2 linked regions of the Azotobacter salinestris genome follow. The protein of the gene in region 2 interacts with the protein of the main gene of each other region in a pairwise test. Links are inferred from orthologs where the notes say so. Each region holds a gene or a part of one and is shown on either strand. Other genes may lie near its edges.

Evidence for each region. The genes of interacting proteins can lie anywhere in the genome.
Region 1: the proteins of nth (region 2) and aceE interact in binary tests that used the Escherichia coli proteins (3 or more experiments, as listed by UniProt). The link is inferred for Azotobacter salinestris from one-to-one orthologs.

Annotation. Positions count from the first base shown.
Region 1 is NZ_CP045302.1:1,960,038-1,963,197, forward strand. It holds aceE (pyruvate dehydrogenase (acetyl-transferring), homodimeric type), read left to right. Parts: upstream 1-311; coding sequence 312-2,960; downstream 2,961-3,160. Other genes in the region: glnE (bifunctional [glutamate--ammonia ligase]-adenylyl-L-tyrosine phosphorylase/[glutamate--ammonia-ligase] adenylyltransferase), read right to left, coding at 1-73; aceF (dihydrolipoyllysine-residue acetyltransferase), read left to right, coding at 2,972-3,160. UniProt on the Escherichia coli protein: Component of the pyruvate dehydrogenase (PDH) complex, that catalyzes the overall conversion of pyruvate to acetyl-CoA and CO(2).
Region 2 is NZ_CP045302.1:4,425,286-4,431,371, reverse strand. The notes cover bases 2,272-5,111. They hold nth (endonuclease III), read left to right. Parts: upstream 2,272-3,292; coding sequence 3,293-3,931; downstream 3,932-5,111. Other genes in these bases: gloA (lactoylglutathione lyase), read left to right, coding at 4,500-4,889; GCU53_RS20815 (PA3496 family putative envelope integrity protein), read left to right, coding at 4,037-4,216; GCU53_RS20825 (electron transport complex subunit E), read left to right, coding at 2,556-3,269; rsxG (electron transport complex subunit RsxG), read left to right, coding at 2,272-2,559. In the rest of the region: electron transport complex subunit RsxC, read left to right, coding at 1-792; GCU53_RS20835 (RnfABCDGE type electron transport complex subunit D), read left to right, coding at 871-1,902; more of rsxG, read left to right, coding at 1,906-2,271. UniProt on the Escherichia coli protein: DNA repair enzyme that has both DNA N-glycosylase activity and AP-lyase activity. The DNA N-glycosylase activity releases various damaged pyrimidines from DNA by cleaving the N-glycosidic bond, leaving an AP (apurinic/apyrimidinic) site.

The DNA.
Region 1 (3,160 bases), 2.5 Mb from region 2 along the record:
CGAACGCCTCCAGGGCGCGGTTGGCCAGGGTTTCCAGCGAGGGGGGAAGGGCGATCAGCGTAGGTAGGCTCATGCTCATGTCCTGTATCGGCCAGACTTTCCGCAAGCGGCTGAGTCCGACCCGCGGGGTAATTTTACAAAAATCCGTGGGAGGGGGCTGAAAGCGCCATTGTTTTGTAGTAAAACTACAAGACAGTCGGATCACCCGCCGACCCCACTAACAACAATCCCGCTGCCGCCCATAAGGCCGGCAGCGCATCCAGGCTCCCAACTCAGGGAGGCCTTCCGCTATGGAGCAAGACATGCAAGACATGCAAGACCTTGACCCCATCGAGACCCAGGAGTGGCTGGACTCGCTCGAATCCGTCCTCGATCAAGAAGGCGAAGACCGCGCCCACTATCTGCTGACCCGGATGGGCGAGCTGGCCACCCGCACGGGCGCCCAACTGCCTTACGCGATCACGACGCCCTATCGCAACACCATTCCGGTTACCCATGAAGCGCCCATGCCCGGCGACCTGTTCATGGAGCGCCGCATCCGCTCCCTGGTGCGCTGGAACGCGCTGGCCACGGTCATGCGGGCGAACAAGAAGGACCCGGACCTGGGCGGCCACATCTCCACCTTCGCCTCCAGCGCCACCCTCTACGATATCGGTTTCAACTATTTCTTTCAGGCGCCGACCGCCGAACATGGTGGCGATCTGATCTATTTCCAGGGCCACGCCTCTCCCGGCGTCTACGCCCGCGCCTTCCTCGAAGGCCGCCTCAGCGAGGCACAGCTGGAAAACTACCGGCAGGAAGTCGACGGCAATGGCCTGTCCTCCTACCCGCACCCGCACCTGATGCCGGACTTCTGGCAGTTCCCCACCGTCTCCATGGGCCTGGGCCCGATCCAGGCGATCTACCAGGCGCGCTTCATGAAGTACCTGGAAGACCGTGGCTTCATCGCCCCCGGCAAGCAGAAGGTCTGGTGCTTCATGGGCGACGGCGAGTGCGACGAACCGGAATCCCTCGGCGCCATCGCCCTGGCCGGCCGCGAGAAGCTGGACAACCTGATCTTCGTCATCAACTGCAACCTGCAGCGCCTCGACGGCCCGGTACGCGGCAACGGCAAGATCATCCAGGAACTCGAAGGCGTGTTCCGCGGCGCCCAGTGGAACGTCAACAAGGTGGTCTGGGGCCGCTTCTGGGACCCGCTGTTCGCCAAGGACCATGCCGGCCTGCTGCAGCAGCGCATGGACGAGGTGGTCGACGGCGACTACCAGAACTACAAGGCCAAAGACGGCGCCTTCGTGCGCAAGCATTTCTTCGGCGCGCGCCCCGAGCTGCTGGAGATGGTCAAGGACATGTCCGACGAGGACATCTGGAAGCTCAACCGTGGCGGCCACGACCCCTACAAGGTCTATGCCGCCTATCACCAGGCGGTCAACCACAAGGGCCAGCCGAGCGTGATCCTCGCCAAGACCATCAAGGGCTACGGCACCGGTGCCGGCGAGGCGAAGAACATCGCCCACAACGTGAAGAAGGTCGATGTCGAGAGCCTCAAGCTGTTCCGCGACAAGTTCGACATCCCGCTGAAGGATGAGGAGCTGGAAAGCCTGCCGTTCTACCGGCCGGACGAGAACAGCCCGGAAATGAAGTACCTGTGCAGCCGCCGCGAGGCCCTGGGCGGCTTCGTGCCGCAGCGCCGCAACAAGAGCATCAGCATCCCGACCCCGCCGCTGGACACCCTCAAGGCGATCCTCGACGGCACCGGCGACCGCGAAATCTCCACCACCATGGCCTTCGTGCGGATCCTCGCGCAACTGGTCAAGGACAAGGAGCTGGGCTCGCGCATCGTGCCGATCATCCCCGACGAGGCGCGCACCTTCGGCATGGAGGGCATGTTCCGCCAGCTCGGCATCTACTCCTCGGTCGGCCAGCTCTACGAGCCGGTGGACAAGGACCAGGTGATGTTCTACCGCGAGGACAAGAAGGGCCAGATCCTCGAGGAAGGCATCAACGAGGCCGGCGCCATGTCCAGCTGGATCGCCGCGGCGACCTCGTACAGCAACCACAACCAGCCGATGCTGCCGTTCTACGTCTACTACTCGATGTTCGGCTTCCAGCGCATCGGCGACCTGGCCTGGGCGGCCGGCGACAGCCAGGCGCGCGGCTTCCTGGTCGGCGGCACCGCCGGACGCACCACGCTCAACGGCGAAGGCCTGCAGCACGAGGACGGTCACAGCCACATCCTCGCCTCGACCATCCCCAACTGCCGCAGCTACGATCCGACCTATGCCTACGAGATGGCGGTGATCATCCGCGAAGGCATCCGTCAGATGACCGAGGAGCAGCAGAACGTCTTCTTCTACCTCACCGCGATGAACGAGGCCTACGCCCAGCCGGCCATGCCGGAAGGCGTCGAGGAAGGCATCGTCAAGGGCATGTACCTGCTCGAGGAGGACAAGCGCGACGCCGCGCACCACGTCCAGCTGCTCGGCTGCGGCACCATCCTGCGCGAAGTGCGCGAGGCGGCGAAGATCCTCCGCGAGGACTACAACATCGCCGCCGACGTGTGGAGCGTGACCAGCTTCAACGAGCTGCGCCGCAACGGCCTGGCCGTCGAGCGCCACAACCGCCTGCACCCGGAACAGAAGCCGGAGCTGAGCTACGTCGAGCAGTGCCTGAACGGCCGCAAGGGTCCGGTGGTGGCTTCCACCGACTACATGAAGCTGTTCGCCGACCAGATCCGCCAGTGGGTCCCGAGCCGCGAATACAAGGTGCTCGGCACCGATGGCTTCGGCCGCAGCGACACCCGCAAGAAGCTGCGTCATTTCTTCGAGGTGGATCGCTACTGGGTCGTGCTGGCCGCGCTGGAAGCGCTGGCCGATCGCGGCGACATCGAACCCAAGGTGGTGGCCGAGGCCATCGCCAAGTTCGGCATCGACCCCGACAAGCGCAACCCCCTGGACTGCTGAGGAGAGCCATCGTGAGCGAAATCATCCGCGTACCCGATATCGGCGGCGATGGGGAAGTCATCGAGCTGCTGGTCAAGACCGGCGACCTCATCGAGGTCGAGCAGGGGCTGGTGGTGCTGGAGTCCGCCAAGGCCAGCATGGAAGTTCCCAGCCCCAAGGCCGGGGTGGTCAAGAGCGTGAGTGTCAAGCTGGGCGACAAG
Region 2 (6,086 bases):
TACTACCGCGCGGCCAAGGCGGAAATCCGCGAGCTGGAGCAGAAGCATCACAAGGCCGAGAATGCCCGGCAGCGCTTCGAGCTGCGCCAGGAGCGTCTGCGCAAGGCCGAGGAGCAGAAGGAGGCCGAACGCCAGGCCCGTGCCGAAAAGGCCGCGCGGGCCAAGGCGGTACAGGCGGAGAGCACCTCGGTGCCCCATCAGGAAGTCCCGCCTGCCGGCCAGCCGGCCGGGCTTTCCGACCTTCAGAAGAAGCTGAAGATCGAGGCGAGCATGGCCCAAGTCGCCCTGAGAAAGGCCGAGAAGCAGCTCGCTGCCCACGCCGCGCCAGAGCTGGAAGCCCAAGTCGCCGAGCTGCGTGCCGCGGCCAAGGCGGCCCAGAAAGCCCTTGAGGCCGCCGTGGCCGCTGCTCCGGCGGCACCGCCGGCGAGCGACGATGCTGCCCTGAAGAAAGCCAAGATCGAACTGGCGATGAAGCGTGCCGAACTGAAAAAGGCCGAGAAAGGCGGTGCAGACGACAGCGAACTGACGCGCCTGCACGAGGCCCTGGCCGGGGCCGAGCGCGCCCTGCATGCCGCCGAGGAGGCTTCGGACAAGCCCGCACCACAAGTGGTGCGCACGGAAAAGCGCCCCATGGATGAGAAGTTGCGAGCCTTGAAGACCGAACTCGCGTTCGCACTCGCCGATCTGCGCAAGCTGGAGCGCAACGAGGCGGTCGATCCACCCGCCTTGGAGTCGGCCCGGACGCGCCTGGCGGAAGCCGAACGCCGGCTGGCGGAACACCAAAGCGAATAACCCGGCAGCGGCCGTTTCTGGCAATCAACCAGTTAGCCTGATAGCCGCGCCCCCAGGCAAGTACACAACGGAGCGCCAATGGCCCTGCCTCGCATCACTTCGCCCCATGCCACGGGCAGCAACCGTACCCGCCAGGTCATGCAGCAGGTGCTGGTCGCCACCCTGCCCGGTCTGCTGGTGCTGACCTGGCTGTATGGCTTCGGCACCTTGGTCAATCTGCTCTGGGGAAGTGCCGTAGCGCTCGGTCTCGAGGCGGCCGTTCTGCACCTCCGGCAACGCCCTGTCGGCTTCTTTCTCAACGACTGCAGCGCTGTGGTCACGGCCGTGCTGCTGGCCCTGGCCCTTCCGCCCTACTCGCCTTGGTGGCTGACCCTGACGGCCTGCAGCTTCGCCATTCTGTTCGGCAAGCACGTCTATGGCGGGCTGGGGCAAAATCCCTTCAACCCGGCAATGGTTGGCTATGTGGTGGTACTGATCTCCTTCCCGGTGGAGATGACCGCCTGGCCGGCTCCCCATGTCGTCGGGCTGGCCGATGGTCTCCAGCAGATCCTCGGCATCGCTGCCCTGCCCGATGGCTGGAGTCAGGCCACGGCCTTGGATACACTGAAAACCAATCGAAGCCTGACGATGGACGAACTCCGGGCGCAAAATCCGGCATTCGGCAACCTGGGGGGCCGGGGAGCAGAATGGGTCAACCTGGCCTTCCTCGCCGGCGGACTGTTCCTGCTCCGGCGTCGCCTGTTCGGCTGGCACGCGCCGCTCGGCATGCTCGGTGCGCTGTTCGTCATGAGCCTGCTGTTCTGGAACGGCTCGGGCTCCGACTCCAACGGCTCGCCACTGTTTCACCTGCTGAGCGGTGCGACCATGCTGGGCGCCTTCTTTATCGTCACCGACCCGGTAAGCGGCGCGACCAGTAACCAAGGGCGGCTGATTTTCGGAATCGGCGTCGGCATCCTGGTCTACGTGATTCGCACCTGGGGCGGTTATCCGGATGCGGTGGCCTTCGCCGTGCTGTTGATGAACCTGGCTGCACCGACCATCGACTATTTCAGCCGTCCGCGCACCTATGGGCATCGCAAGGCGGAGCGCGGCTTCAAGGTGGGAGACTGAACCATGCCCGCGCCTGAAATCGGTCGCTCGATGTTGAAGAATGCTCTGGTATTGGGGCTGTTTGCAGTAGTTACGGTCGGTGGTGTCACCCTGCTCCAACAGGGTACGGCCGACCGGATCCAGGCCGCTGAGCGCCAGGCTCAGGTTCGTGCCTTGGGCGAGATTCTCCCGAGCGGCAGCTACGATAACGATCTACTCGCCAATACCGCCTTGCTCAACGAGCCGTTGCTCGGCCATCGCGGGCCGCAGCCGGCCCATCTCGCCCGCAAGTATGGACAGACCACTGCAGTGATCTTCCGAGCCACGGCTCCCGACGGCTACAGTGGAGCTATCCATCTGCTGATCGGTGTCCTGGCCGATGGGCGACTGGCTGGAGTACGGATCATTGGCCACCGGGAAACACCTGGACTGGGAGATCGCATCGAACTGGCCAAGGATCCTTGGATTCTCGGCTTCAAGGGTAAATCCCTTGGAAATCCGGATGACTCCGGATGGGCTGTGAAGAAGGACGGCGGAGCTTTCGATCAGTTCGCCGGAGCCACCGTCACGCCGCGGGCCGTGGTCAAGGCAGTTCACCAGGCCTTGCAGTATTTCCAGGCCAACAAGGCGGCACTTCTGAACGCACAGCTCGTCGAGCGGCAGGGGAATAAACCATGAGCAATCCGAGCTATCGTGAACTGAGCTTCAACGGGCTCTGGAAGAACAATCCGGCGCTGGTTCAGCTGCTCGGACTTTGTCCTTTGCTCGGTGTAAGCAACTCGACCGTCAATGCCCTGGGGCTCGGACTGGCCACGGTGCTGGTGCTGGGCTGCTCGAACGTGGCCGTATCGCTGGTGCGCAGAGTGGTAAATACTGCTGTACGTTTGCCGGTCTTTGTGATGATCATCGCTGCGCTGACCACCTGCATCGAACTTCTGATGCAGGCCTTCACCTACGAGCTCTACCAGATCCTCGGCATCTTCATTCCATTGATTACGACCAATTGCGTGATACTCGGTCGCGCCGACGGCTTCGCTGCCAAGCATTCTCCCCTGCTGGCCGGTTTCGACGGATTGATGATGGGGCTAGGTTTTGCCGCAGTGCTGGTCATGCTGGGCGGACTGCGCGAGCTGTTCGGCACTGGCGGATTATTTGCCAACATGCATCTGTTGTTTGGCTCCGCAGCAACCGAGTGGCATATCGTGCTGGTCGACGACTACAAGGGATTTCTGCTGGCCATATTGCCGCCCGGGGCCTTTATCGTCCTCGGCCTTCTCATTGCACTGAAGAACCGGATCGATGAACATCGCGCCGAGCGGGCCAAGGCCATGCAACCACACGCTCCCGCCCCCAGCCGTCGGGTACGGGTTACCGGGGTGATCGAGTAAATCCAACCTGAAATCCACTACTCATGAACGCAGCCAAACGTCGGGAGATCTTTCGCCGCTTCCAGGAAGACAACCCAAGCCCTACCACAGAACTGGTCTACAGCACGCCGTTCGAGCTGCTAATCGCGGTGATTCTCTCTGCTCAAGCTACCGACGTCGGGGTAAACAAGGCTACTGCCAAGCTCTTTCCAGTGGCCAACACCCCAGAAGCCATACTCGCCTTGGGAGTTGCGGAGCTGAGCGAGTACATCAAGAGTATCGGCCTGTTCAATAGCAAGGCCAAAAACATCATCGAGACTTGTCGCCTCCTCATCGAGAAGCACAACAGCCAGGTTCCGGACAATCGAGAAGCGCTGGAGGCGCTGCCCGGAGTCGGCCGCAAGACAGCCAATGTGGTGCTCAACACGGCCTTCGGGCACTTCACCATGGCGGTGGATACGCACATCTTTCGGGTAAGCAATCGTACCCACATTGCGCCAGGCAAGAATGTACTGGAGGTCGAGCGCAAACTGGTCAAACTGGTGCCCAAGGAGTATCTCCTGGACGCCCATCATTGGCTGATCCTGCATGGCCGCTATGTGTGCAAGGCTCGCAAGCCGCTATGCGGCAGCTGCCGCATCGAAGACCTGTGCGAGTACAAACACAAGACATCTAACGATTAGCCTTTCATTTCAAATGTGCCGGATCAATTGAAAAAATCTTTTTTACCCTCTCAGGCTTTGCCGCTATAAGAAGCGCCATAGCGCCCGTAGCCTGGAGTGAACAATATGGCCACCGATAAAGCCGATATTGAACTGGATGATGACTTCGTCGCTGAAGAAGCAGATGACGCTGGAGCCGAAGTTGAAGCAGCCAAGACCAACCTGACCAAGCGCCGAATCATAGATAACTACCTTGAAGAACGCCGCCTGCAAAAAGACCTTGCCGACTACGACTTTGATATATGAGCTCAGCCTCTAAACTTGGTACTCTTTGGGAGTGAGCTTGCTTTCAGCCATGTGCTTCAGATTGATCCGCTCCTGAAAGCCCTGTATTCCTTAATTCCTACCCGGTGAGGCAGAGGCGGCCTTACACGAAAAGGGCCCTTTGCCTCCTCCCTATCCCTTCTACAGCTTCAAGAGCATGATCGGCTATTAGCCAAGGTATCGAATGCCATGGCTATGATTTGCCTCTTTGGGCTACTTCTTCCTAAAATTTTCTCTGAGCATCCCATCCATATAAGGACTAGACATGCGCCTTCTACACACCATGATCCGTGTAACCGATCTTGAAAAGTCAATAGATTTCTACACTCGGGTCTTGGGCATGAGCCTTCTCAGAAAACATGATTACCCCGGAGGAAAATTCACTCTAGCCTTCGTTGGATATGGGAAAGAAGAAGAAAATGCTGTCATTGAGCTGACATATAACTGGGGCGTTGATAAATATGAAATGGGCAGCGCCTTCGGACATATCGCCATTGCTGTCAATGACGCCTATAAGGCTTGCGAAGATATCAAGCGAAACGGCGGGAATGTGATCAGAGAAGCCGGCCCCATGAAACATGGAACAACGATTATTGCGTTTGTGACTGACCCAGATGGCTACAAAATCGAGCTTATTCAGGAAAGCCAAGCCTGAATAAATAAGGAAATTCCTAAACTGCGCCGGAGTATAAAAATTCATGCCGGTGCATCAAACGTAAGCCGCACCATAGCTCAGAGAGGGGAGTACGGTGTGTTTTTTCTCTAGATGTTCGGCCTTGCAGTGTGGTGGCATGCTTGGTATTCACCATTACAGGGAGTCGTTATAAGACAGATACTTTATGGCTACGCCACGGCCACTTACGCCATCCGAACTGTAATACAGCGATCGAAAGCTTTGATTCAGACGCTGAGCAAAAGCTATGGCCTGAACCCGAAGACGGTTCGGCCGCGCCGCGAGGGCTGCTCGCGCAAGCAAGAACCCCCGAGCCGGATGACGGCTCGGGGGTTCGGAAAGGGCGCTTGACGATGACCTACTCTCGCATGGGGAAGCCCCACACTACCATCGGCGATGCGTCGTTTCACTGCTGAGTTCGGGATGGGATCAGGTGGTTCCAACGCTCTATGGTCGTCAAGCAATTCGGTGGGGAGGTCGCTGTGCGGCGCCCTCCCGTATCGGGCATGTGATATCGGTGTCGCGGTGCTCTTGCGGTTCAGGCGAATCTTCGGTTCTGTCGGCTTCGACCCCACCCGCTGCCGCAGCGTGCTGCGTGCAGATTGTTTGGGTGTTATATGGTCAAGCCTCACGGGCAATTAGTATGGGTTAGCTCAACGCCTCACAGCGCTTACACACCCCACCTATCAACGTCGTAGTCTTCGACGGCCCTTCAGGGAGCTCGAGGCTCCAGTGAGATCTCATCTTGAGGCAAGTTTCCCGCTTAGATGCTTTCAGCGGTTATCTTTTCCGAACATAGCTACCCGGCAGTGCCACTGGCGTGACAACCGGAACACCAGAGGTTCGTCCAACCCGGTCCTCTCGTACTAAGGTCAGCCCCTCTCAAATCTCAAACGTCCACGGCAGATAGGGACCGAACTGTCTCACGACGTTCTAAACCCAGCTCGCGTACCACTTTAAATGGCGAACAGCCATACCCTTGGGACCGGCTTCAGCCCCAGGATGTGATGAGCCGACATCGAGGTGCCAAACACCGCCGTCGATATGAACTCTTGGGCGGTATCAGCCTGTTATCCCCGGAGTACCTTTTATCCGTTGAGCGATGGCCCTTCCATACAGAACCACCGGATCACTAAGACCTACTTTCGTACCTGCTCGACGTGTCTGTCTCGCAGTCAA